Regions from separate parts of the Pseudomonas sp. GL-RE-29 genome, predicted to be linked through region 2. Evidence: predicted binding sites of a transcription regulator. Region 2 holds the regulator's gene; each other region holds the start of a gene.
The links. The regulator FliA, encoded in region 2, starts transcription of late flagellar genes. The targets are predictions, from matches to a motif close to CTAAAGTTTNNNNNNNNNNNGCCGNTAA.

Region 1: a site for FliA is predicted at 2,761-2,788, ahead of KGB21_RS29650 (methyl-accepting chemotaxis protein). Genes of this name have one in related genera too.
Region 3: a site for FliA is predicted at 3,647-3,674, ahead of KGB21_RS15585 (methyl-accepting chemotaxis protein). Genes of this name have one in related genera too.
Region 4: a site for FliA is predicted at 2,720-2,747, ahead of motA (flagellar motor stator protein MotA). Genes of this name have one in related genera too.

Annotation. Positions count from the first base shown of each region.
Region 1 is NZ_JAGYGD010000022.1:25,791-31,609, forward strand. It holds gene cueR (Cu(I)-responsive transcriptional regulator) at 1-93, shown strand, start outside; gene KGB21_RS18610 (PA4780 family RIO1-like protein kinase) at 260-1,153, opposite strand; partial or broken gene KGB21_RS29645 (cache domain-containing protein) at 1,599-2,687, shown strand; gene KGB21_RS29650 (methyl-accepting chemotaxis protein) at 2,817-3,545, shown strand; gene KGB21_RS18620 (AraC family transcriptional regulator) at 3,695-4,486, opposite strand; gene KGB21_RS18625 (acetyl-CoA C-acetyltransferase) at 4,673-5,819, opposite strand, start outside.
Region 2 is NZ_JAGYGD010000006.1:128,991-134,809, forward strand. It holds gene KGB21_RS07760 (chemotaxis protein CheA) at 1-1,866, opposite strand, end outside; gene KGB21_RS07765 (protein phosphatase CheZ) at 1,921-2,709, opposite strand; gene KGB21_RS07770 (chemotaxis response regulator CheY) at 2,729-3,100, opposite strand; gene fliA (RNA polymerase sigma factor FliA) at 3,267-4,007, opposite strand; gene fleN (flagellar synthesis regulator FleN) at 4,004-4,834, opposite strand; gene flhF (flagellar biosynthesis protein FlhF) at 4,951-5,819, opposite strand, start outside.
Region 3 is NZ_JAGYGD010000017.1:19,660-25,478, forward strand. It holds gene KGB21_RS15560 (FMN-dependent NADH-azoreductase) at 133-744, opposite strand; gene KGB21_RS15565 (LysR substrate-binding domain-containing protein) at 875-1,783, shown strand; gene KGB21_RS15570 (MmcQ/YjbR family DNA-binding protein) at 1,780-2,139, shown strand; gene KGB21_RS15575 (DUF1294 domain-containing protein) at 2,253-2,681, opposite strand; gene KGB21_RS15580 (undecaprenyl-diphosphate phosphatase) at 2,678-3,508, opposite strand; gene KGB21_RS15585 (methyl-accepting chemotaxis protein) at 3,769-5,403, shown strand; gene pnuC (nicotinamide riboside transporter PnuC) at 5,504-5,819, shown strand, end outside.
Region 4 is NZ_JAGYGD010000024.1:68,128-73,946, reverse strand. It holds gene asd (archaetidylserine decarboxylase) at 1-234, opposite strand, end outside; gene KGB21_RS19720 (rhodanese-like domain-containing protein) at 253-1,068, opposite strand; gene KGB21_RS19715 (HDOD domain-containing protein) at 1,111-2,649, opposite strand; gene motA (flagellar motor stator protein MotA) at 2,816-3,667, shown strand; gene motB (flagellar motor protein MotB) at 3,671-4,699, shown strand; gene KGB21_RS19700 (hypothetical protein) at 4,819-5,076, shown strand; gene KGB21_RS19695 (toll/interleukin-1 receptor domain-containing protein) at 5,060-5,551, opposite strand; gene KGB21_RS19690 (caspase domain-containing protein) at 5,551-5,819, opposite strand, start outside.

The DNA of each region.
Region 1 (5,819 bases), on a different contig from region 2:
GATACATTGCAAGACCTGGTTGAGCATTGTCAGGGCGATCACCGGCCGGATTGTCCGATTCTCAAGAATCTTGAGTCGGGGTGCTGTACCTGAACGAACACCAGCTGTAGGAGCTGCCGCAGGCTCGGGCCGCGTTCGGACGATCTTTTGATTTTGGATATTAAGATCAAGATCAAAAGATCGCAGCCTGCGGCAGCTCCTACAGGGATTTGTGTTGCACATAAAAAACCCGGCCGAAGCCGGGTTTTTCTTTAGCCGATCACTGCATCCACGGCGGAGGCGGTTCTTCGGCCTTGCTTGGGGGGGCGTCGTCAGCGGCACGGACCGCTTGCTTGCGCTCTTCATCCAGGCGTGCGGCCTCGATCTCGCGCATGATGCCGCCCACGTCGGCCAACTCTTCCGGCTCGTCGAACTCACCGGTCAAGACACTGGCCGGGTGCAAGGTACCGGCCTCGTACAGGGCCCACATTTCCTTGGCGAAGCGGGTCTTTTTCAACTCCGGCGCAAACCGTCCGAAGTAGGACGCCATGTTGCCCACGTCCCGCTCCAGCATGCTGAACGCGTGGTTGTTGCCCGCCGCGTCCACCGCCTGCGGCAGGTCGATGATCACAGGACCAGTCGGCGTCAGCAGCACGTTGAACTCGGACAGGTCACCGTGCACCAGACCGGTACACAGCATCAGCACGATCTGCGAAATCAGGTACGCGTGATATTCGCGCGCCTGATCCGGCTCCAGCACCACGTCATTCAGACGCGGCGCGGCATCACCGTACTCGTCGGCCACCAGTTCCATGAGCAGCACGCCTTCGAGGAAGTCATACGGCTTGGGCACTCGCACACCGGCGCTGGCCAGACGGAACAGCGCCGCCACTTCAGCGTTCTGCCAGGCGTCTTCGGTTTCCTTGCGGCCAAACTTGGAACCCTTGGCCATGGCCCGGGCTTGACGGCTGTTGCGTACCTTGCGGCCTTCCTGATACTCGGCCGCCTGGCGGAAACTGCGTTTATTCGCCTCCTTGTAGACCTTCGCGCAACGTAACTCGTTGCCGCAGCGCACCACATAAACAGCTGCTTCTTTACCACTCATGAGTGGGCGCAGCACCTCGTCGACCAGACCGTCCTCGATCAGGGGTTCAATGCGTTTTGGAGTCTTCATCAGCTTTTATTGTGGGTCCTTTATTACCAAACACGCGAAAGTCATTCGTTATACGGCAATCCACTCAATCGGGGGAGGGGGTGCCGACCTATGAACATTGCCGATGCACACAATGTGCCGTTTTCATCACGAAAACCTGCGGTCCATCACCGGCCGCTCTGGATCATAGCCGAGGCCGCAGCACTTGTAGTCTGCGGGCTGCAAGGGCATTTGTGACAGAAGCTGACATCCGGATTCATACCCTGCGCAGGATTTTTCAAAACAGTCCTCAATTTCCTCCGACCGCCGCCGAAGTCCTAAGTGACAAACTGATTTGTCCGACAATCGTTCCGACAACAATAACGATGCCGCACTCACGGATCCGGGTTCACAAGAACGTTTACGGCTGCCAATAAACCGCGAGTCATCTGCACTGCGTGGGCCTACAAGAAAATCTGGAGCGCGGATGAACATCAAACAGAAGTTGACCTGGGCGTTTGCAATCATCGCCTGCTTGCCCGTGGTGCTGGTCGCCACCCTCGTTGTGCTGAACTTGCGCAGTGACGCCAAGGACGGATTCGTCGACAGCAGCGGTCGTGAAATCCGTCAGGTCAGCAATGCCATGCAACTGTTTTTCGACGGCATCAGCCAGAACGTCGAGTATCTGGCCAAGCAACCGCTGATCACCAACTCCGACGACAGCCTCAAGACCTACATGAGCGCCAACGCCGCGAGTGTTCCTCAGGGTGAGGCGGACAAGAAACTCTTCGGCTTCCTGCAGGACCTGGGCAACGCCCACCCGTCCTATGCCTACGCGATTCTGGGCACCGCCGCCGGCGGTTACGTGTCGTGGCCGGACGATGCCAAGCTGGCCAACTACGACCCGCGCCAGCGTCCGTGGTACAAGGCGGCCCAGGCCAAACCGGGCAAGCCGTTCCGTACCGAGGCCTATTACTGGGCCGAAAACGATACGTCCTACGTCAGCACCGTGCGCACCATCGACAATAAACTGGGCACCAACGGCGGCGTGGTCAGTATCGACGTGTCGCTCAAGCAGCTGACCGAACTGGTCAAACAGATCAAGCTCGGCGAAACCGGTTACCTGATGCTGCTGGAAAACAACGGCACCGTACTGGTCGACCCGAAACAACCGGAACACAACTTCAAGGCCCTGAGCAGCCTCGGTGAGGGTTATGCACAACTGGCCAAGGCCGGCAAAGGCCTGGTTGAAGTCGAACTCAACGGCGAACGCTACATGGCCAACGTCTGGCCATCGGAGCAGCTGGGCTGGACCTTCATCGGCCTGATCAAACAAAGCGACGTGATGAGCACGGCGACCCAACTGACCTGGTTGATCGCGATCATCGCGGCGGTACTGGCGGTGATCTTCGCCGTGGTCGGCGCCAGTTTCGCCAGCGTCATCGTGCGTCCGATCCGCAGCGTGGCCGATGGCCTCGAAGGCATTGCCCAGGGTGAAGGCGACCTGACGAAAAACCTGCAAATACGTGGCAGCGACGAAACCGCGCAACTGGCCAGCTGGTTCAACCAGTTCCTGACCGCGATTCGCAACCTGATCCAGAGCATTGGCGGTGCCGCGACGAAAATTCTCGCCACGTCCAAAAGCTCGACCCAAGTGTCCAGCGACATGGCCGAAGCCGCCGGTCGCCAGCGTGAGGCCGTGGACATGGTGTCCACCGCGTTCCATGAAATGGTCGCTACCGCCAATGAAGTAGCGCGCTCTTGCAGTCAGGCCGCCGAATCGGCCGACAGTGGTCAGCGCCAGGCGCGCGAAGGTCAGCAGCAGATCGACGCGGCGGTGAGCAGCGTCGATCGCCTGAGCCAGGAAATCGAACAGTCGGCGCAGTCGATGCAACAACTGGAGCGCGACAGCAATGACATTCAGTCGATCCTCGGCACCATTCGCTCGATCGCCGAGCAAACCAACCTGCTGGCACTGAACGCGGCCATTGAGGCAGCACGGGCCGGCGAACAAGGTCGGGGTTTTGCGGTGGTGGCGGACGAAGTGCGGGCGCTAGCCAAACGCACGGCAGACTCCACGGCGGAAATCGACGGGTTGCTGGGCAACCTCGCCAAGCGCACCAGCCAGGTCACTCAGCAGATGCATGCGAGCCTGGAAGTGTCGCAGCAATCGGTCACGCGCATTGGCGAAGCACGCAGCAGTTTCGGGCAGATTCGTGAGTCGGTGGATGTGATTCGCGACATGAACACGCAGATCGCCACAGCTGCTGAGCAACAGCATCAAGTGGCCGAAGATATTAATCGGCACATCAGCCAGATCCATGGCGATGCGCAGCTGGTGGCGGAACTGGCGAACTCGGCGCGACTGGACTCGCAGAGTCTGGCGGGGCTGTCGAATGAGCTGGATGGGTTGGTTCGACGCTTCCGCACCTGACAACCAGTACAGATATCTGTGGCGAGGGAGCTTGCTCCCGCTCGGCTGCGAAGCAGTCGTAATCCTGCCAACGCGGGCCATCTGGTACGCCGCGCGGGCTGAATTGGGAGCGCTTCGCGCTCCAGCGGGAGCAAGCTCCCTCGCCACAATTATTGCCGAAACAACTCCCCCGGGGTAAACCCGAACAGACTTTTGAACGCCGCAATAAACGCCGACGTCGAGTCATACCCACACGCCAGCGCGGCATTGGTCACGCTGTCGCCCTCCTCCAGCAAACTCAACGACGACAGCAACCGCGCACGTTGCCGCCAGCCCCGGAAGCTCAACCCGGTTTCACGCTGGAACAGGCGCATCAGGGTTTTTTCCGAGGTCCCCAGTCGCTCTGCCCACTCTTGCAACGTCACGTTGCGATCGGGATTTCCAATCAGCTCGTTGCATAGCCCCAGCAACCGTACGTGGCGGGGTAACGGCAGGGAAAAACCGACTTCCGGCAACCCGGCCAGTTGATCCAGCAACACGCTCACCAGCCGCGCTTCCTGGCTGTCGCCCTGCGGATACTCCACCGGCAGCAAACAGAAACTCTTGATCAGCTCCCGCGCCAACGGTGTCACTTCCAGCACCCGGCAACGTCCGTCCGCCCACTGGCAATCCTCGCGTCGCACGTACAGGCTGCGCATCTCGGCGCGCATCGACGTCACCACTTGATGTTCAAGATCCGCCGGAATCCAGATGCCCCACTGCGGCGGCGCAAAGAAACTGCCTTCAGCGGTGTGCACACCGAGAACGCCGCTGATGGCATAGGAAAACTGCACCCAGTCGTGGCGATGGGACGGGGTCCAGGAACCCGCGTTGAGACTCTCCACCCGCGCATACAGCGGACGCGGCAGCACGGTGATGGGAGGAATGCTTCGCTCGAGGGAGACTTGTCCGCTAGTCGACATTGATTGGCCTTATGTTGCGAGACGGCTGATGGGGCCGACGTTAGGCCATGCCGAAGGTCTATTCAACACCGGTGATACCTGTGTGGCTTGCCAGCGATAGCGGTGTGTCAGGCAACAGAGATGTCGAATGTGCAATCCCCATCGCTGGCAAGCCAGCTCCCACAGGACGCCATTCCACATCAGAAATCAGCGTTCGATGATGGCGGTAACGCCCTGCCCTCCCGCCGCACAGATCGAGATCAAGCCACGGCCCTTCCCAGCAGCATCAAGCAGTTTCGCCAGATTGGCGACGATGCGCCCGCCCGTGGCAGCAAACGGATGCCCCGCTGCCAGCGAACTGCCCTTGACGTTGAGCCGGCTGCGATCGATGGAGCCCAGTGCAGCGTCCAGGCCGAGACGGGTTTTGCAGTACTCCGCGTCTTCCCAGGCCTTCAACGTGCAAAGCACTTGCGCAGCGAAGGCTTCGTGAATTTCGTAGTAATCGAAGTCCTGCAGCGTCAGGCCGTTGCGTGCCAGCAAACGCGGTACCGCGTACACCGGGGCCATCAGCAGCCCTTCGGCGCCATTGACGAAATCAACCGCCGCCGCCTCGCCATCGCGCAGGTAAGCGAGAATCGGCAAGCCGCGTTCCCGTGCCCACGCTTCACTGCCCAACAGCACCAGCGACGCACCATCGGTCAACGGTGTGGAGTTGCCCGCCGTCAGGGTACCTTTGGCACTTTTTTCATAGGCCGGTTTGAGTGCGGCAAGTTTTTCCAGCGTCGAGTCCGGGCGCAGGTTGTTGTCGCGGGTAAGGCCGAGAAACGGCGTCATCAAATCGTTGTGCCAGCCTTCGGCATAGGACGCGGCCAGTTTTTGATGACTCTCCAGTGCCAGCCGATCCTGTTCTTCGCGGGGGATGTTCCAGGTCTGCGCCATCAGTTCGCAATGTTGGCCCATGGACAAACCGGTGCGCGGCTCGCCGTTGCGCGGGAACTCGGGGATCAAATGCCGGGGCCGTAATTGCAGGAAAGTTTTCAGTTTGTCGCCGGAGCTCTTGGCGCGATTGGCTTGCAGCAAAATCTTGCGTAGCCCTTCACTGACGCTGATTGGCGCATCGGAGGTGGTGTCGACGCCACCGGCAATGCCGCACTCGATCTGGCCGAGGGCAATCTTGTTCGCCACCAGCAATGCCGCTTCCAGCCCGGTGCCGCAGGCCTGCTGGATGTCATAGGCCGGAGTGGCCGGCGACAGCCGCGAACCGAGCACGCACTCGCGCGTCAAGTTCATGTCCCGCGACAGCTTGAGCACCGCCCCCGCGACCACTTCGCCGATGCGCAAGCCGTGCAGGTTG
Region 2 (5,819 bases):
GAGCATCACCATCAGCGTCGGCATGATCGCCAGGGTCAACGGCACCTTGATGACGATCTTCGAACCCTGGCCCTTGGCCGAGTAGATGTTGATCGAACCGTTAAGCTGGGAAATCTTGGTTTTCACCACGTCCATGCCCACGCCACGACCCGACACGTCGGAGATCTCGGTCTTGGTCGAGAAGCCTGGCGCGAAGATCAGGTTGTAGCATTCGGTGTCGCTCAGGCGGTCAGCCGCATCCTTGTCCATCACACCGCGTTTTACCGCGATGGAGCGCAAGACATTCGGGTCCATGCCTTTGCCGTCGTCGGAGATCGACAACAGGATGTGATCGCCTTCCTGCTCGGCAGCGAGGATCACCTTGCCACCGCGGGACTTGCCCGAGGCTTCGCGTTCTTCCGGCGACTCGATGCCGTGGTCGACCGCGTTGCGCACCAAGTGGACCAGCGGATCGGCCAGCGCCTCGACGAGGTTCTTGTCGAGGTCGGTTTCTTCGCCGACCAGTTCCAGGTTGATCTCTTTCTTGAGCTGGCGAGCCAGGTCGCGAACCAGACGCGGGAAGCGTCCGAAGACCTTCTTGATCGGTTGCATCCGGGTCTTCATGACCGCGGTCTGCAGGTCGGCCGTGACCACGTCGAGGTTCGACACGGCCTTGGACATGGCCTCATCGGCGCTGTTGGCACCCAGGCGCACCAGGCGGTTACGCACCAGAACCAGCTCGCCGACCATGTTCATGATTTCGTCGAGACGCGCGGTATCGACCCGCACAGTGGTTTCGGCTTCGCTGACCGGTTTTTCCGCAGGCGCCGATGCCGGAGCACGGGCCGGAGCCGGTGCCGCAGCAGGTTTCGGTGCTTCAGCTTTAGGCTCAGGCGCCTTGGCCACGGGTTTCGGCACAGCCGCCTTCGCGACCGGGGCAGCAACGGAAGCATTGCCGCCGGTTGCACTGCCGACTTCGAACTTGCCTTTGCCGTGCAACTCGTCGAGCAATGCTTCGAATTCGTTATCGGTGATCAGATCGCTGCCCGCCGCGGCGGCGGTGGGTGCCGCAGGTGTCGGCACCGAAGCAATGGCCGATTCCAGCGCATCGACAGCAAAGTTGCCTTTGCCATGAAGCTGGTCGAGCAGTGCTTCGAATTCGTCGTCAGTAATGTCGGAGCTGTCGCCTGGTGCTTTCGGGGCTTCAGGCGCGACAGGTGCAGCAGACGCGGCCACCGCGTCAACGGCGAACTGACCTTTACCGTGCAACTGGTCGAGTAACGACTCGAACTCTGCATCGGTGATTTCGTCGCTGGACGCCGCATCGCTGGCAGGCGCAGGCGTTGGAGCAGCCGCCGGCGCCTCGGCCTGGGCCTTGACGGCGTTCAGCGAGTCCAGCAGTTGTTCGAATTCATTGTCGGTGATGTCACCCGATTCGCTTTCGGCAACAGGTGCTTCAACCTCGGCGACAGGCGCAGGAGCGGCTTCGTCAGCCGATTGCGGTTCAGCCAGACGGGCCAGCGCCGCGAGTAACTCCGGCGTCGCGGCCGTGATCGGGCTGCGCTCGCGGACTTCGCTGAACATGCTGTTCACCGCGTCCAGTGCTTCGAGAACCACGTCCATCAATTCCGAGTCGACGCGACGTTCGCCCTTGCGCAGGATGTCGAAAACGTTCTCGGCGATGTGACAGCACTCCACCAGCTCGTTGAGCTGGAGGAAGCCGGCGCCCCCTTTTACAGTGTGAAAACCGCGAAAAATTGCATTGAGCAAATCCGCATCATCCGGACGGCTTTCCAGCTCGACCAGTTGCTCGGACAGTTGCTCTAGAATCTCGCCGGCCTCAACCAGGAAATCCTGAAGGATCTCTTCATCGGCGCCGAAGCTCATTAAGGGTGTGCTCCTACAGGTCTAAAAACCCAAAAAACCTAAAATTCTAAAACTCTAAAATCCCAGGCTGGATAACAAATCGTCCACATCGTCCTGACCGGACACAACGTCTTCTCTTTTATCGGCATGAATCTGCGGACCTTCACCCTGAGAGAGATGTTTTTGTGGATCTTTTTCTGCAAGCATCGCTTCACGGTCATGTTCGATGCCCGCGAAGCGGTCCACCTGACTGGCCATGAGCACGAGCTTGAGCAAATTGCTTTCGACTTCGGTGACCAGTTGGGTCACTCGCTTGATCACTTGACCGGTGAGGTCCTGGTAATCCTGGGCGAGCAGAATGTCGTTGAGGTTGCTCGACACCGCGCGATTGTCTGCGCTGCTGCGTGCCAGGAAGCCGTCGACTCGCCGGGCCAGTTCGCGGAACTCTTCAGCGCCGACTTCGCGGCGCATGAACCGCCCCCAATCCGTGCTCAACGCCTGGGCTTCGTCAGCCAGGCTGTTGACCAGCGGCGTGGCGTTTTCCACCAGGTCCATGGTGCGATTGGCGGCCGCCTCGGTCAGTTTGACCACATACCCCAGACGCTCGGTGGCGTCGGTGATTTGCGACACTTCCTCGGCTTGCGGCATGTTCGGGTCAATCTGGAAATTGACGATCGCGCTATGCAGCTCGCGGGTGAGCTTGCCCACTTCCTGATACAGGCCGCGGTCACGGGTCTGGTTGAGCTCATGGATCAATTGCACAGCATCGCCAAACCTGCCTTTTTCAAGGCTCGCGACCAGTTCGACGGCGTGTTTTTTCAGGGTCGATTCAAAATCGCCCTGGGATGATTCGTTATGCCCCATAGCTCCCCCGTGGCGCAGTTCAACCGATGCGTTCGAAAATCTTCTCGATTTTTTCTTTCAACGCCTGGGCCGTGAAGGGTTTGACCACATAGCCGTTAACACCGGCCTGGGCCGCTTCGATGATCTGTTCGCGCTTGGCTTCAGCGGTCACCATCAGCACTGGCAAATGCTTGAGTTTTTCATCGGCACGCACGTGGCGCAGCAGATCGATACCGGTCATGCCAGGCATGTTCCAGTCCGTTACCAGAAAGTCGATGCTCCCGCTGTTGAGAACCGGAATGGCAGTGGTGCCATCGTCAGCCTCGACCGTGTTGGTGAACCCAAGGTCACGCAACAGGTTTTTTATGATCCGCCGCATCGTTGAGAAGTCATCAACGATGAGGATTTTCATGTTCTTGTCCAATTCGACCTCCAAGCAGACTAAAACGCGCCCAGCACCTGGACGCGCCATTTCAATCAATCTGGCAAAGCACTCGATGACTGTCTGGAGTACAACGGATCGAGACCGGCGCGGTTCAACACCCCACCAGCCACGTCGCAGTGCCCCCACACTGCCTTCAGCGCGCTCGCCACTCTCCCAAACGCCCCCGCAAACGGGCCGCGCACTGGCTGTGTAACTGGCTGACCCGAGATTCGCTGACTCCCAGGACCTCACCGATTTCCTTGAGATTCAACTCTTCGTCGTAGTACAGCGCCAACACCAGTCGCTCACGCTCCGGCAAATTGGCAATCGCGTCCGCCAGCGCTGCCTGGAAGCGTTCATCTTCCAGATCGCGTGACGGCTCGAGATGAGCACTCGCGCCATCCTCGTGCAGCCCTTCGTGTTCGCCGTCCTGCAACAGATCGTCGAAACTGAACAAGCGGCTGCCCAGGGTGTCGTTCAAAATCCCGTAATAATCGTCGAGACTCAATTGGAGTTCGGCCGCAACTTCATGATCTTTAGCGTCACGGCCGGTTTTAGCTTCAATCGAGCGAATGGCGTCGCTGACCATCCGGGTATTGCGGTGGACCGAACGTGGCGCCCAATCCCCTTTGCGCACTTCATCGAGCATCGCGCCGCGGATTCGAATGCCCGCGTACGTCTCGAAACTCGCGCCTTTGCTGGCGTCATATTTTGTTGATACTTCAAGCAGGCCGATCATCCCGGCCTGGATCAGGTCTTCGACCTGGACACTGGCTGGCAGGCGTGCCAGCAAATGGTAGGCAATGCGTTTGACCAGTGGCGCGTAACGCTCGATCAGCTCGTACTGCGCGTCACGCGCCGACTTCTTGTAGAGGTTGTAACCGCTGGCGGTCATAGCACGGGTCCTGCCGTTTGTTGCACGAGGCGCTCGACGAAAAACTCCAGGTGCCCGCGCGGGTTGGCAGGCAGCGGCCAGGTATCGACCTTTTGCGCGATGGCCTTGAACGCCAGCGAACACTTGGAACGCGGGAACGCTTCGTAGACCGCGCGCTGCTTCTGCACGGCCTTGCGCACGCTTTCGTCGTATGGCACGGCGCCGACGTATTGCAGGGCGACGTCGAGGAAGCGGTCCGTAACTTTGGTCAGTTTGGCGAACAGATTGCGGCCTTCCTGCGGGCTCTGGGCCATGTTGGCCAGGACGCGGAAACGATTCATGCCGTAATCGCGGTTGAGCAATTTGATCAGTGCGTAGGCGTCCGTGATCGAAGTCGGCTCGTCGCAGACCACCAGCAACACTTCCTGCGCTGCACGTACAAAACTGACTACCGAGTCACCAATACCCGCAGCGGTGTCAATCACCAGTACGTCGAGGTTGTCGCCGATGTCGCTGAAGGCCTGGATCAGGCCGGCGTGTTGCGCCGGGCTCAAATGAACCATGCTCTGGGTGCCGGACGCCGCCGGAACAATGCGGATGCCGCCCGGCCCTTGCAACAGGACGTCGCGCAGCTCGCAGCGGCCTTCGATCACGTCGGCCAGAGTACGTTTGGGTGTCAGCCCTAGCAGAACGTCGACGTTCGCCAGGCCCAGGTCGGCGTCCAGCAACATGACGCGCCGGCCAAGCTCAGCCAAAGCCAGGGACAAGTTCACTGACACGTTAGTCTTCCCGACGCCACCTTTGCCGCCGGTCACCGCGATCACCTGTACGGGATGCATGCTGCCCATGTTATTTCTTTACCTTGTCTTGCATAGACGGAGGCCACATTACTGGCTGCGCGTTCACAAACGGAACAATGCATGGCAGACCATCGATGTAGGTACAAAAACGATTCATTTTTACCTCAGCCAACCTGCTTGGTCGGACTGTGGTAGATGTCAGCGAACATGTCAGCCATGGCTTCTTCGCTGGGTTCTTCCTGCATTTGCACGCTGACGGCGCGGCTGACCAACTGATGACGACGCGGCAGATGCAAATCATCCGGAATCCGCGGGCCATCGGTCAGGTAAGCCACTGGCAACTCATGACTGATGGCCAGGCTCAACACCTCGCCCAGACTGGCCGTTTCATCCAGTTTAGTCAGAATGCAGCCGGCAAGCCCGCAACGCTTGTAACTGTGATAAGCGGCGGTTAGAACCTGTTTCTGGCTAGTGGTTGCCAGGACCAGATAATTTTTTGATTTGATGCCTCGTCCGGCCAGGCTTTCGAGCTGCATGCGCAGCGCTGGATCGCTGGCCTGCAGGCCGGCGGTGTCGATCAACACCACGCGCTTGCGCAGCAGTGGATCCAGCGCTTGGACCAGCGATTGGCCCGGATCAACGTGCGTCACCGACACGTTGAGAATCCGACCGAGGGTCTTGAGCTGCTCCTGGGCGCCGATGCGGAAGCTGTCCATGCTCACCAGCGCAATGTTCTGCGCGCCGTATTTGAGCACGTAACGGGCGGCCAATTTCGCCAGGGTGGTGGTCTTGCCCATGCCGGCAGGGCCGACCATGGCAATCACGCCACCCTCTTCCAGCGGTTCAATTTCCGGTGTGGCAATCATCCGCGCTAGATGCGCCAGCAACATGCGCCAGGCCTGACGGGGTTCTTCAATATCGGTAATCAGCGCCAGCAAATCCCGCGACAACGGGCCGGAGAGCCCGATGCGCTGCAAACGGCGCCACAGGTTGGCCTGAGCCGGGCGGCTGCCTTGCAGTTGATTCCAGGCCA
Region 3 (5,819 bases), on a different contig from region 2:
AACCTTGGCTGCATAACTTGGGCCACAACCTGAAACGACCAGAAACAAAAAACTCCGTACCTGGTACTTGCGTATCCAGAATACAGAGTTTTTTGAGGCTTTGCCTGAACGGCAGATGTCTCTATGCAAGCCTTACGCGGCGGCGAACAACTGCTCGCTGATTTGCGTGTGAGCATCGCTCATGGCTTTGTTGCGCACTTCGTCACCGTAAGCCAGGCCGTGGGCGCGGACGAATTCGATGTCAGTGATGCCGATGAAGCCGAACAGCACCTTCAAGTACTCTTCGTGGGCAACACCGGTCGCCTGGCCAGCATGCAGGCCACCGGAAGTCGAAACAATCACGACTTTCTTGCCACCGCACAGGCCTTCTGGGCCGGCTTCGGTGTAGCGGAAGGTCTGACCGGCAACGGCGATGCGGTCAATCCAGGCTTTCAGTTGGGTCGGGATGGTGAAGTTGTACATCGGTGCTGCAATCACCACGGCATCGGCGGCGAGGAATTCGGCCAGGGTCGATGCGCTCAGGTCTGCTTCGTGCTGTTGAGCGGCGTCACGCAACTCAGCGGTGGTGCCAGCGGCAACCAGCGTGGTCGAAGAGAAATGGCTGATGGCGTCGGCGGCCAAATCGCGGTAGGTCACCACGGCGGACGGCTCGGCGGCTTGCCAGGCTTTTACAACTTCGCCACTGAGCTGACGGGAAGCCGAGTTGTCACCAAGAATGCTCGAATCGATATGCAGCAGTTTCATGTGTGTTCTCCAGGTGAGGATCGCCGCCAGGGCGATCTGATGGAGACAATCCTACAGACGAAACCAATAGCTGATTAGCGTGCAACAATGCGATAGTTTGTCTCACTGATAGAACGATCGAGTCGCGCCAATGCAAGATCTGAACGACCTTTATTACTTCGCCAAAGTCGTGGAGGCCGGTGGTTTCGCGGCGGCCGGGCGTTTACTGGGCATTCCTAAGTCGCGCCTGTCGCGGCGCATCGCTGAACTGGAAGAGCGCCTGGGTGCGCGCTTGCTGCAACGCACCACCCGCCAGCTCAAGCTCACCGCCGTGGGCGAACGGTATCTGCGGCACTGCCAGGCGATGCTGCTGGAAGCGGAAATGGCCGACGAGGCGGTGGCCAGCATGTCCAGCGAACCTCGCGGGCGCTTGCGCGTATCCTCCCCCGTCGGCTTGGCCCACGAGATGCTGCCGGGGGTGATCAGCAACTTTCTGGAGAAATTCCCCCAGGTGCAACTGGAGGTGATGCTGGTCAACCGTCGCGTCGACCTGGTCACCGAAGGTGTGGATGTCGCTTTGCGTGTGCGTGAACCGGGCGACGAAGACCCGCTGCTGGTGACCCGCCGCTTGCGCCAGGCGCAGATGCTGATGGTGGCCAGCCCCGCGTTTCTGCAGGGGCATGAGATCAATCACCCCGATGATTTGAAAGGCCTGCCAGTGCTCGGCGCCCTCGAACCCGATCGCATGGTGCACATCCGCCTGGTGGATCGCCAGGGCAAAAGCCACGATTTGGCCATGGAAGCGCGTCTGGGCATCGACGATTTCATCGTGCGCAAGACCTGTACCCTCGCCGGCCAAGGTTTTACCACGCTGCCGATGATGTACTGCGAGCAGGAACTGGCCGACGGTTCGCTGGTGCAATTGTTGCCGGAATGGTCGCTGCCGGGTGGCTGGCTGCAAGCCGTCTACCCTCATCGACGGGGTGTCATGCCGGCCGTACGGGCCTGGCTCGACCATCTGATCGAAACATTCAATGCCTGCGGGGACCGATTGATATGAAGGCTGGACGCATGAGCGAAGAGGATGTCGCGGCTTTTTGCCTGGCGCTGCCCGGTGCACGGGAAGATTACAAATGGGGCGGCGTGCGGGTGTTTTCGATTGCTGGCAACAAGATGTTCGCCTTGCAGAACCTGCGAGGTGCATCGCTGGCTTTCAAGGTCGACAAGGACTTGTTTCTCGGCCATTGCGACCGTCCGGGCATTCATCCGGCACCTTATTTGGCGCGGGCCCAGTGGATCATCATGGCGACGCCCTACCCTTTGGGCGCTGAGGAATTGCAGGGCTTGTTGCGACGCTCCCATCAACTGGTCGTCAGCAAGTTGCCCAAAAGAACGCAGATCGGGTTGTTGCTGTAAAACGAATCACCTGTGGCGAGGCTTGCTCCCGCTGGGGCGCGTAGCGGCCCTCTTAAAAAGGGACTGCTGCGCAGTCCAGCGGGAGCAAGCTCCCTCGCCACAGGATTGCACCGTCAGAACAATGCGAGCAGATTTGCGCCGAGAAACAGCATGTCGATCCAGAACACCTGGTGCAGCAGCACGATCAACCAGAACACCAGTTGAAAAGAGACTTTGCGAGTCTTGTGCCGAAACACCTGCTGCGCCAGCAACGCACCCGGCCAGCCACCGGCGAATTCCATTGCATGCAGAACGTTTTCCGGCGTGCGCCAGGTGTCGGCGCGGGCCTTGCGTTTGTCACTCCAGTACAGCAAGAACGCCAGCACGCTGACGATGCCGTAGGCCGCCAAGGGAATCAGCGAAACCCCGCGCAGCCATAACGACATCGAACCGAACAGCGGCAGCGCGCACAAGATCGCAAACACCAGCCATTTCAGCCGTGGATTACGGATCCCTCCGCCGGAATCGCCTCCGCGATTATTGCGCGCAGTGCCATCACTCATGGCTTGGCCGCCGTCCAGTCCACCCAGCCAAACTGCCACGTCGCCAGAATCAGCAGGCCAAACGCAATGCGATACCAGGCGAATGCCGCATAGCTGTGGCTGGCGATGAATTTGAGCAGCCCGCGCACGGCAATCATCGCGAAGATGAAGGCGGTCACGAAGCCGATGGCGAACACCGGGAAGTCAGCCGGGACAAACAGCTTGTGGTACTTGTAGCCCGAATACACGGCCGCGCCGACCATGGTCGGCATCGCCAGGAAGAACGAGAACTCGGTGGCTGTCTTGCGCGACAAGCCGAACAACAGCCCACCGATGATCGTCGAGCCGGAGCGCGAGGTGCCCGGAATCATCGCCAGACACTGGGCGAAGCCGACTTTCAAAGCGTCTTTCCAGGTAATGTCGTCAACGGTTTCGGCATGCACTTCATGCTGGCGCCGTTCGGCCCACAACATGACGATACCGCCCACGACCAATGCGGTGGCGACGGTGACCGGGTTGAACAGGTAATGGTGAATCAGGTCGGCGAATACCACCCCTAATACTACGGCCGGCAGGAACGCGATCAACAGGTTCGCGGTAAAGCGCCGTGCACTGGGCTGGGTCGGCAAGCCGATGACCACGTCGAAAATCTTCCGGCGAAACTCCCACACCACCGCCAGGATTGCCCCGAGCTGGATAATGATGTTGAAGGCCATGGCACGCTCACCACCGAAGTCGAGCAGGTCGGCGACAATAATCTGGTGCCCGGTACTGGAAATCGGCAAAAACTCCGTCAGCCCTTCCACAACCCCAAGTATCAACGCCTGAAAGGCAGTCCAAAGATCCATCAATCCCCCAAAAGGCTGTGCGCCGGCGCATGCCCCGTTAATATTTTTCAAAACATTGACTGCGATCAGCATCGCTGAAGTCCCGCGTGCAAATAATCCACACAAACCACTGAAAATCACGTGAAAAATCACTTTGGTCTCAGGTTTTGTCGCGCGGGGCCGAAATCCTATCAGACAAGCCTGATGAGCGCTGCCGCGTAATAGGTACGGTAGAAGGCTGGTGATCATTTATGACAAGAACAAGAACGGAGCACCGCGTTATGAACAGCTTGCGCAATATGTCGATCAGCCGGCGGTTGTGGCTCATCTTGGTCGTGGCCGTCATGATGCTGCTGGCCTTGGGCGTGTTGATGCTCAAGCAGATTCACGACGACTTGTACGTCGCCAAGGCGCAGAAAACCCAGCACGTGGTGCAAACCGCCAGTGGGATTCTCACCTATTACCACGATCTGGAAACCGCCGGCACCCTCACCCGCGACGTCGCGCAGAAGCAGGCGCTGACGGCCATTCGTGGCCTGCGTTACGACCAGAACGATTACTTCTGGATCAATGATCTGACGCCAGTGATGGTCATGCACCCGGCCAACCCGAAACTCGATGGCCAGAACCTCTCGGCGATCCGCGACCCGGACGGTTTTGCGGTGTTCAACGAAATGGTCGCGGTTGCCAAAAGCAAGGGCGCGGGGATCGTCAACTACCGTTGGCCGAAACCGGGCGCAAGCGCGCCGGTGGAAAAAACCTCCTACGTCAAACTGTTCGAGCCCTGGGGCTGGGTGATCGGCTCGGGCGTGTACATCGACGACATGCAAGCCGAGTTCTATGGTCAAGTCTGGAAAGCCTCGGTGATCGGCCTGGCGATTGCGTTGGTCATGGTGGCGTTGGTTTTGCTGATTGCGCGCAGCATCGTCCGTCCGCTTCAGGAAACCGTGAACGCGATGGCCAACATTGCCAGTGGTGAAAGCGACTTGACCCGCAGCCTCGACACCCATGGCCATGACGAAGTCACGCAACTGGCCCGGCACTTCAATGCCTTCACCGCCAAGTTGCGCCAGGTGATCAGTGAGCTACAGCTATCCGCCAGCGCACTCGGCCAGTCTTCCAGCGAACTGGGCAACGACGCCACTCAGGCCCAGCATCGCAGCCAGCAACAATCACAACAGATGGAACTGGTTGCCACTGCTATTAATGAAGTGACCTACGGCGTGCAGGATGTGGCGAAGAACGCCGAACATGCCGCCAGCGAAATGCGCGACGCCGAAGCGCAGGCTAGACAAGGCCAGGTCAATATTGATGGCAGCCTGCAACAGATCGACACCTTGTCTTCCACCATCGATCAAGCCGTGGAAGTGATCCGGACCCTTGCTGCCGAAAGCACTCAAATCGGCAGCGTTCTGGAAGTGATCCGTTCGATCGCCGAGCAAACCAACCTGCTGGCCCTTAATGCGGCCATTGAAGCTGCCCGCGCCGGTGAGCAAGGTCGCGGTTTCGCGGTGGTGGCAGACGAGGTGCGGTTGCTGGCCCAGCGTACGCAGAAGTCGACCGCGGAAATCCAGTCGATGATCGAACGCCTGCAAAGTCATTCCGAAGCCGCGGTCAAGGTGATCGGCGACAGCAGCCGGGCATCGCAGTTGACCATCGAGCAAGCCGGACTGGCTGGCGCGAGCCTGAATGCCATCGGCCAGGCGTTGCGCAACCTCAACGGGTTGAATGCATCGATTGCCAGCGCGACTTTGCAGCAGGCCCATGTTGTCGAAGACATCAACCAGAACGTCACGCAGGCCGCCGGTCTATCCCACAGCACTGCGCTGGCAGCCGAACAATCCAGCGCGGCGAGTGTGCGACTCAAGGGGTTGAGTGAACAGTTGAACGGGTTGCTCAAGCAGTTCCGGGTTTAACCCGAAAAAGATCGCAGCCTGCGGCAGCTCCTACAGGGCTGCGATCTTTTGATCTTCGGGTACAATCCGCCCCCTCTTCAACTTCCCCCAAGGAACCCCCATGTCCGGGCTCGAACTGTTTGCCGCCGCCCTCGGTGTCATTGCCGTCTGGTTGACGGTCAAACAGAACCCCTGGTGCTGGCCGATCGGCCTGGTCATGGTGCTTATATATAGCTGGATCTTTTTCGAAGTGAAGCTGTATTCGGACATGTTGCTTCAGGTCATTTACGCCGGATTGCAGATCTACGGCTGGCGCCAGTGGACTCGGGCAGGCGTGGCGCAGCAAGGACGCGAGGTCAGTCGGCTTGGCAGCCAGTCGGTGTTGCTGGGGTTGGCGCTTGGGGCGATTGGCAGTTTGTTGCTGGGTGCTGCAATGG
Region 4 (5,819 bases), on a different contig from region 2:
CAGTGGGCGCGCGCCGTCTTTCAAAGCACGGGTGAAGAATGCATTGAAATGCTCGTAGGCGGTCAGGTCTTCAACCAGTGCCTGGGACATGTCCACTTGATAACGCTTGGCGAACCACGCGGTGAACGCATTCTTGAACCAGCGCACGCGGCATTCGGCGATGCAGCCGGCCAGTCGCGAGAGCAAGTGGTGGGGCAGCAGGTACTGGCTGAGGATAAACAAACGCTCTTTCATTGGGTGTCCTTAAAAACCTTAAAGCTCGACAGGCGTGTCAGGGTGATTGCCCCATTCGCCCCAGGAACCGGCGTAGCCTTTGACCCGCGGATAACCGAGGGATTTGGCCACCAGATAAGTGAAGCCCGACCGATGATGGGTCTGGCAGTGGGTAATGATTTCTTTGTCAGGCGTGATGCCGAGTTGTTCGAGGATCTGCGGCATGTCGCTGCGGATGCGCAGGTTGCGCGCCTGATCCATGCCCGCGGTCCATTCGAAATTGACTGCGCCGGGAATGTGCCCGCCCTTGGCGGCCAGCACTTTCTCGCCCGAGTATTCCAGCGGCCCGCGTGCGTCCCAGATCGCCAGGTCGGCGGCGCCGAGACGGCTTTGCAGGTACTCACGGGTGGCAGTCGGTTCGTCGTGGAGGGTCAGGCTGACCGGACCGCCGACCGCTGGCGGGACCTGGATCGACATCGGAAAGCCTTCCGCCAGCCAGGATTTCAGGCCGCCGTCGACATAGTGGTATTTGCTGTGGCCAATGACATCCAGCAGCCAGATAAAGCGCCCGGCCCAGCCGCCACCTTCGTCGTCATACACGACGTAGACCGCGTCGGGGTTGTGTCCCAGCTCACCGAACAGCGCTTCGAGTGCCGCTTGCGATGGCATCAGGCCTGGCGCCGGCGGCTGACCGAGTTGCGTGCGTTTCGGATCGACAAAACGTGCGCCGGGGATATGCCCTTCGGTGTAGCGGGCGCTGCTGGTCAGGTCCACCAGGATCAGTTCGCGGGCGTCGAGGCGAGGGAGCAAGTCGCTCGGTTCGATTACCAGCGGCAAGCCAGAGAAGTCAGACATGTGAGGTCTCCAGGGCACAAAAGGGAGGATTGTAACGCAGGCTCATTTGCCGCGTTCACTAAAGCTGTGCAGCGCTTTTTCGATGCACTGCGCGGTTTTGCCGAAGGCTTGCACAGTGATTTCCGAAAACGGCCCGCCGCCCTGATCCGCGACCACAATCATGATCACCCGGCCATTGTTGACCAGCGAGCGTAGCAGCAGATGTTCACCGCTGAATTGCGCACGCAGGTTGTTGGGTAGCAGGGCAGAAAATTGCGCGTTGTTCGCCGGCGTCAGGCGTACCTGAGCCTGTTGCGCGAGCAGGCGTTGCAGCACGTTGCTTTGGCTGACCGCGAAATTAAGCCCGGCCACTTCTTTCGGTAATCCAGCGGTCTGATGTACTCGCAGATTGGCGTGTGTGCGATCGGCCATCAAAATCATCACTCGGCGCATGCCACACGCGACCAGTGCGTCACGGGCGGACGTGGTCAGGTGCATGGCATTGGTGAATCGACTCGGCTCGACCAGCAATTCAGCGCATTGCTTGCGCCACTTCGCCAAGTCTTCAGCGGTAGGCGCTGGCGCCGCAAGCAACCCGGCGTGAACGCGGTTCATGCCCCACGGCCAGATCAGCGCTTCGGCGGGGTGCCAAAGGTTAGGCATGGCGTGATGCCGTGCGCTGTTCGCCGCCTGTTGGTGCAACTGTTGCTGCAACTCATCCATCGGCATTTGCAGGTAAAGGCTGGTCAGGTATTGCCAGCGCTCGCTGTGCGGACTGTCCCAGGCCTGTTGCGCCGACAACGCCAGACCGTTGGCCAGCAACACGGTGTTGGCCGGTTGATTGAGCCAGCGGCGCAGGTTCGGATCGTCGTCAAGGCGGTTTTGCTGACGCAACGGGTGCTCGCTGTCGCGGGCGATGCGCAGGACTTTCACCAGTTCCCGTTGTTCGGTCAGCAGCAGTCGATAGCCTTGCTGGACCCAAATGGGCAGGCGCCAGATGTCTACCAGGGCCAGGCCGATTTTCAGCAGGGGCACGCCAAACAGCTGTTTTTCGACTTTTCGCGCCGACTCACCTTTATAGATGACCCGCAACTCCCACTCTTCGAGCAATTGCGGATGAGTCAACGCCAATGGCCACAGCGGCGACAGAAACAGCAGGCTGCCCCAGTGGATGTCCTGCCACAGGCGCGCCAGGCGGCTGGCAAAAAAACCGTTGGCCTGTTGCGTGGCGTGCTGGCTGATCATTTGCAGTTGGCGCAGGGCTTTCGGAATCTCGGCCTGCGGTAGCGCGGGCAACCGCTCAAGCAGTTCTTCGGTGCGCTTCAAACCGAGACGATTGATCGCGACTTCAAGGTTCTCCGCCGGCTCGGTCATGTTGCCATGGGTGTGCCGGTTGGCTTCGCGGATCACGCTCAAGGCCAGGGCCGGACTGTCCTGCATCAATTCGGCGATGTCGCGCAGCGAGCTGCGACTGTTGCGGATCGCCCGGCTGACGCGGTCATGGCTGTGTTGCGGAACCGGCAGGCGCACGCCATCGAGAAGCTTGACCCAGCCTTCGAGAGTGGTCGGTTTTAGCGTCGGAACGTTCGTTTCGTTAGGCATGTCTGGAGGCGATCATCGTCAGCGTTAACGGTGCCCGGAGCGGGTCAAATTGGCTTTTCGCCTGAACTGGCTATAGTCTGGCGCAGTTTTGCCGATAAGTAGAAGAAGAGATTTTTTAACTTCCGAATATGACCTTGAACCCGACTCAGTAAGTGCTCTCCTACCTATGGCTAAAATAATCGGCATCATCGTCGTATTCGCGAGCGTGCTCGGCGGATACGTGCTCTCCCACGGCAAAATTGCCGCCCTGATTCAACCCTTCGAGGTCATGATTATCGGTGGTGCGGCCCTCGGTGCATTCCTGCAGGCCAACCCCGGCTACATGACGATGCACGTGCTCAAGAAGTCTTTGAGCATGTTCGGTTCGCGTTTCAACCACGGCTTCTACCTTGAAGTGCTGGGCCTGATCTACGAGATCCTCAACAAGAGCCGCCGCGAAGGCATGATGGCCATCGAAGGTGACATCGAAGACGCCGCCGCGAGCCCGATCTTCGCCAAGTACCCGGCAGTCCTCAAGGACGAGCGCATGACCGCGTTCATCTGCGATTACCTGCGCATCATGTCCTCCGGCAACATGGCTCCCCATGAGCTGGAAGGCCTGTTCGACATGGAACTGTACAGCCTCAAGGAAGACCTGGAGCACCCCTCCCACGCGGTGAACGGCATCGCCGACGCCATGCCCGGTTTCGGTATCGTCGCTGCAGTACTGGGTATCGTGGTGACCATGGCGTCCCTGGGTGAGGGCGACCAGAAGTCCATCGGCCTGCACGTCGGTGCGGCACTGGTGGGTACCTTCTTCGGTATTCTCGCCGCCTACGGCTTCTTCGGCCCGCTGGCTCATTCCCTGGCCCACGATGCCAAGGAAGAGCTGAACGTTTACGAAGCCATCAAGGCCTCGCTGGTGGCTTCGGCTTCCGGCATGCCGCCGTCGCTGGCCGTGGAGTTCGGGCGCAAGGTTCTGTACCCGGCGCACCGTCCAAGCTTCGCCGAGCTGGAACAAGCGGTTCGTGGTCGCTAAGAAATGGAAAATAACCAGCCGATAATCATCAAGCGCGTCAAGCGCATCGCCGGCGGGCATCACGGGGGCGCCTGGAAAATCGCCTTCGCCGACTTCGCCACGGCGATGATGGCGTTCTTCCTGGTGTTGTGGCTGTTGTCCACGGCCACGCCGGAACAGAAGATCGCCATCGCCGGTTACTTCAAGGACCCGATCGGCTTCTCCGAAAGCGGCACGCCGTACATTATTGACTTGGGCGGCACACCGACCCTGGCGCCGGAAAACACCCTCAACCCCGAGGTGAAATCCCAGCCGCAGCCGGACAAGGTGACCGTCGACGCCGAACAGGTCGAAGGCATGGCCGAGATGGTCGAGAAGGAGCGCCTCGAACTGTTGCTGCAAGAATTGCAGAACAAGGTCGAAGAAAATCCGCAGCTACAGAAATTCAAAGACCAGATCCTGTTCGAGATCACGCCGGACGGCTTGCGCATCCAGATCGTGGACGCGGAAAACCGGCCGATGTTTGACTCGGGCTCGGCGCGTCTGAAGCCGTACTTCGAAGACATCCTGTTGGCCATGGCCGACACGATCAAAGCGGTGCCGAACAAGATCAGCATCAGCGGCCACACCGATGCCAAGCCGTACATCGGCACCGGCGATTTCGGTAACTGGGAACTCTCGGCCAACCGTGCCAACGCCGCTCGCCGTGCGCTGGTGGCGGGCAGCTATCCGGACCAGCAAGTGGCGCGGGTGGTGGGTTACGCCTCGTCGGCGCTGTTCGACCGCGAACATCCGTTCAATCCGGTGAACCGTCGTATCGACATCATCGTGCTGACCAAGAAAGCCCAGCGTGCTATCGAAGGTTCGCAGGGGGCGGAACCGGCACCTGATGCGCCGCAAGGTTCGGCTGCTCCGGCAACTGAATCAGCGACGCCAGCTGATCCGAATGCGTTGCCGGCGGACAAGGAACCGTTGCCGGCACATAAACTTCGTGAGCGTCTGAACCTGTTCGATGATCCGGCGCCGAAACCGGGTGAACCACCGAAGCAGTGATCGACAACAAAAAGCCGACAGAGATGTCGGCTTTTTGTTGTGGTGCATCAAGATCAAAAGATCGCAGCCTTCGGCAGCTCCTACAGGAGTACCGCGTTTCCCCTCCTGTAGGAGCCGGCTTGCTGGCGATCGTCGTTAACGATGACGCGGGCTGTCTGGACCCACTCGGCGTACTTGAGACCATCGCCAGCAAGCCGGCTCCTACAAGTTTTGCGTTGTTTGCATTTTTCCGGGGGGCAGTGAAGTCCTTTTCCCCAAAGAAAAAGCTCCGTTCTCGAAGTCCAGTAGGAGCCGGCTTGCTGGCGATGAACGATTACGCGGACCATCGGCGTGACCGGAATAAATCGATGCGCATTGACCTCAGAAACCACGATTGATCCTGGACTTCAAGTCACTGTGGAATCGATCAGCATTGGTCTTGTTGAACGTGCGCGCGGATTCGCTTCCGGTCACCCATTCCAGCGCGATTGAACGCTTGAGCGTCACCTCGTTGCGATAAGCATCAATGAAGAACTCGATGTCCTTGTCGCTGGTGAGCTTCGGCCATTTGTCCAGGAACAGCGGCAGCTCTGTCGGACCGGTCTTGAACGAGCAGATGCGTCGATTGCTGATCGTCGCTTCGCCGATTTCAAACGGCACCCACCAGGACGATGCGGTCTTTTCCGAAACTACCGCCAGAAGGTGCGTGCACTCGGTGATGTTGCGGGTGATGACGCCTGTGATGTCATCGGTGGTCTGGGATTCTGGGTCCAGCACGTCGAGGTAGGTCTTGATGTTCGCCTGCATCAGGCGCGTGTTGATGTTGATCGCATGGGCGCGATCCATGTGGCGGTAGCTGATAAACACTGGCATCAGAAATGTCCCTTGATCGCGAGTTCACGGTAATAGGCGCCGAGGGCGGTGAGGCGGCATCCAGTGGAATGAATGGCGGCGTAATACATGTGCTCGGCATCCACCGGCTCGATCAGGCTGTGGCGGTTGCACTTTTGTAGTTGGGCGAAGACTTCGCCGTGCTCTGGATTGAATTCAGGCTCGGTGGGCTCAAAGCTGGGGGCGAGGGGGTACACCGATTCCGCTTCGGCGAACCAGTCAGGCAGTTTGCGCAGGATTTCCTTGGGGA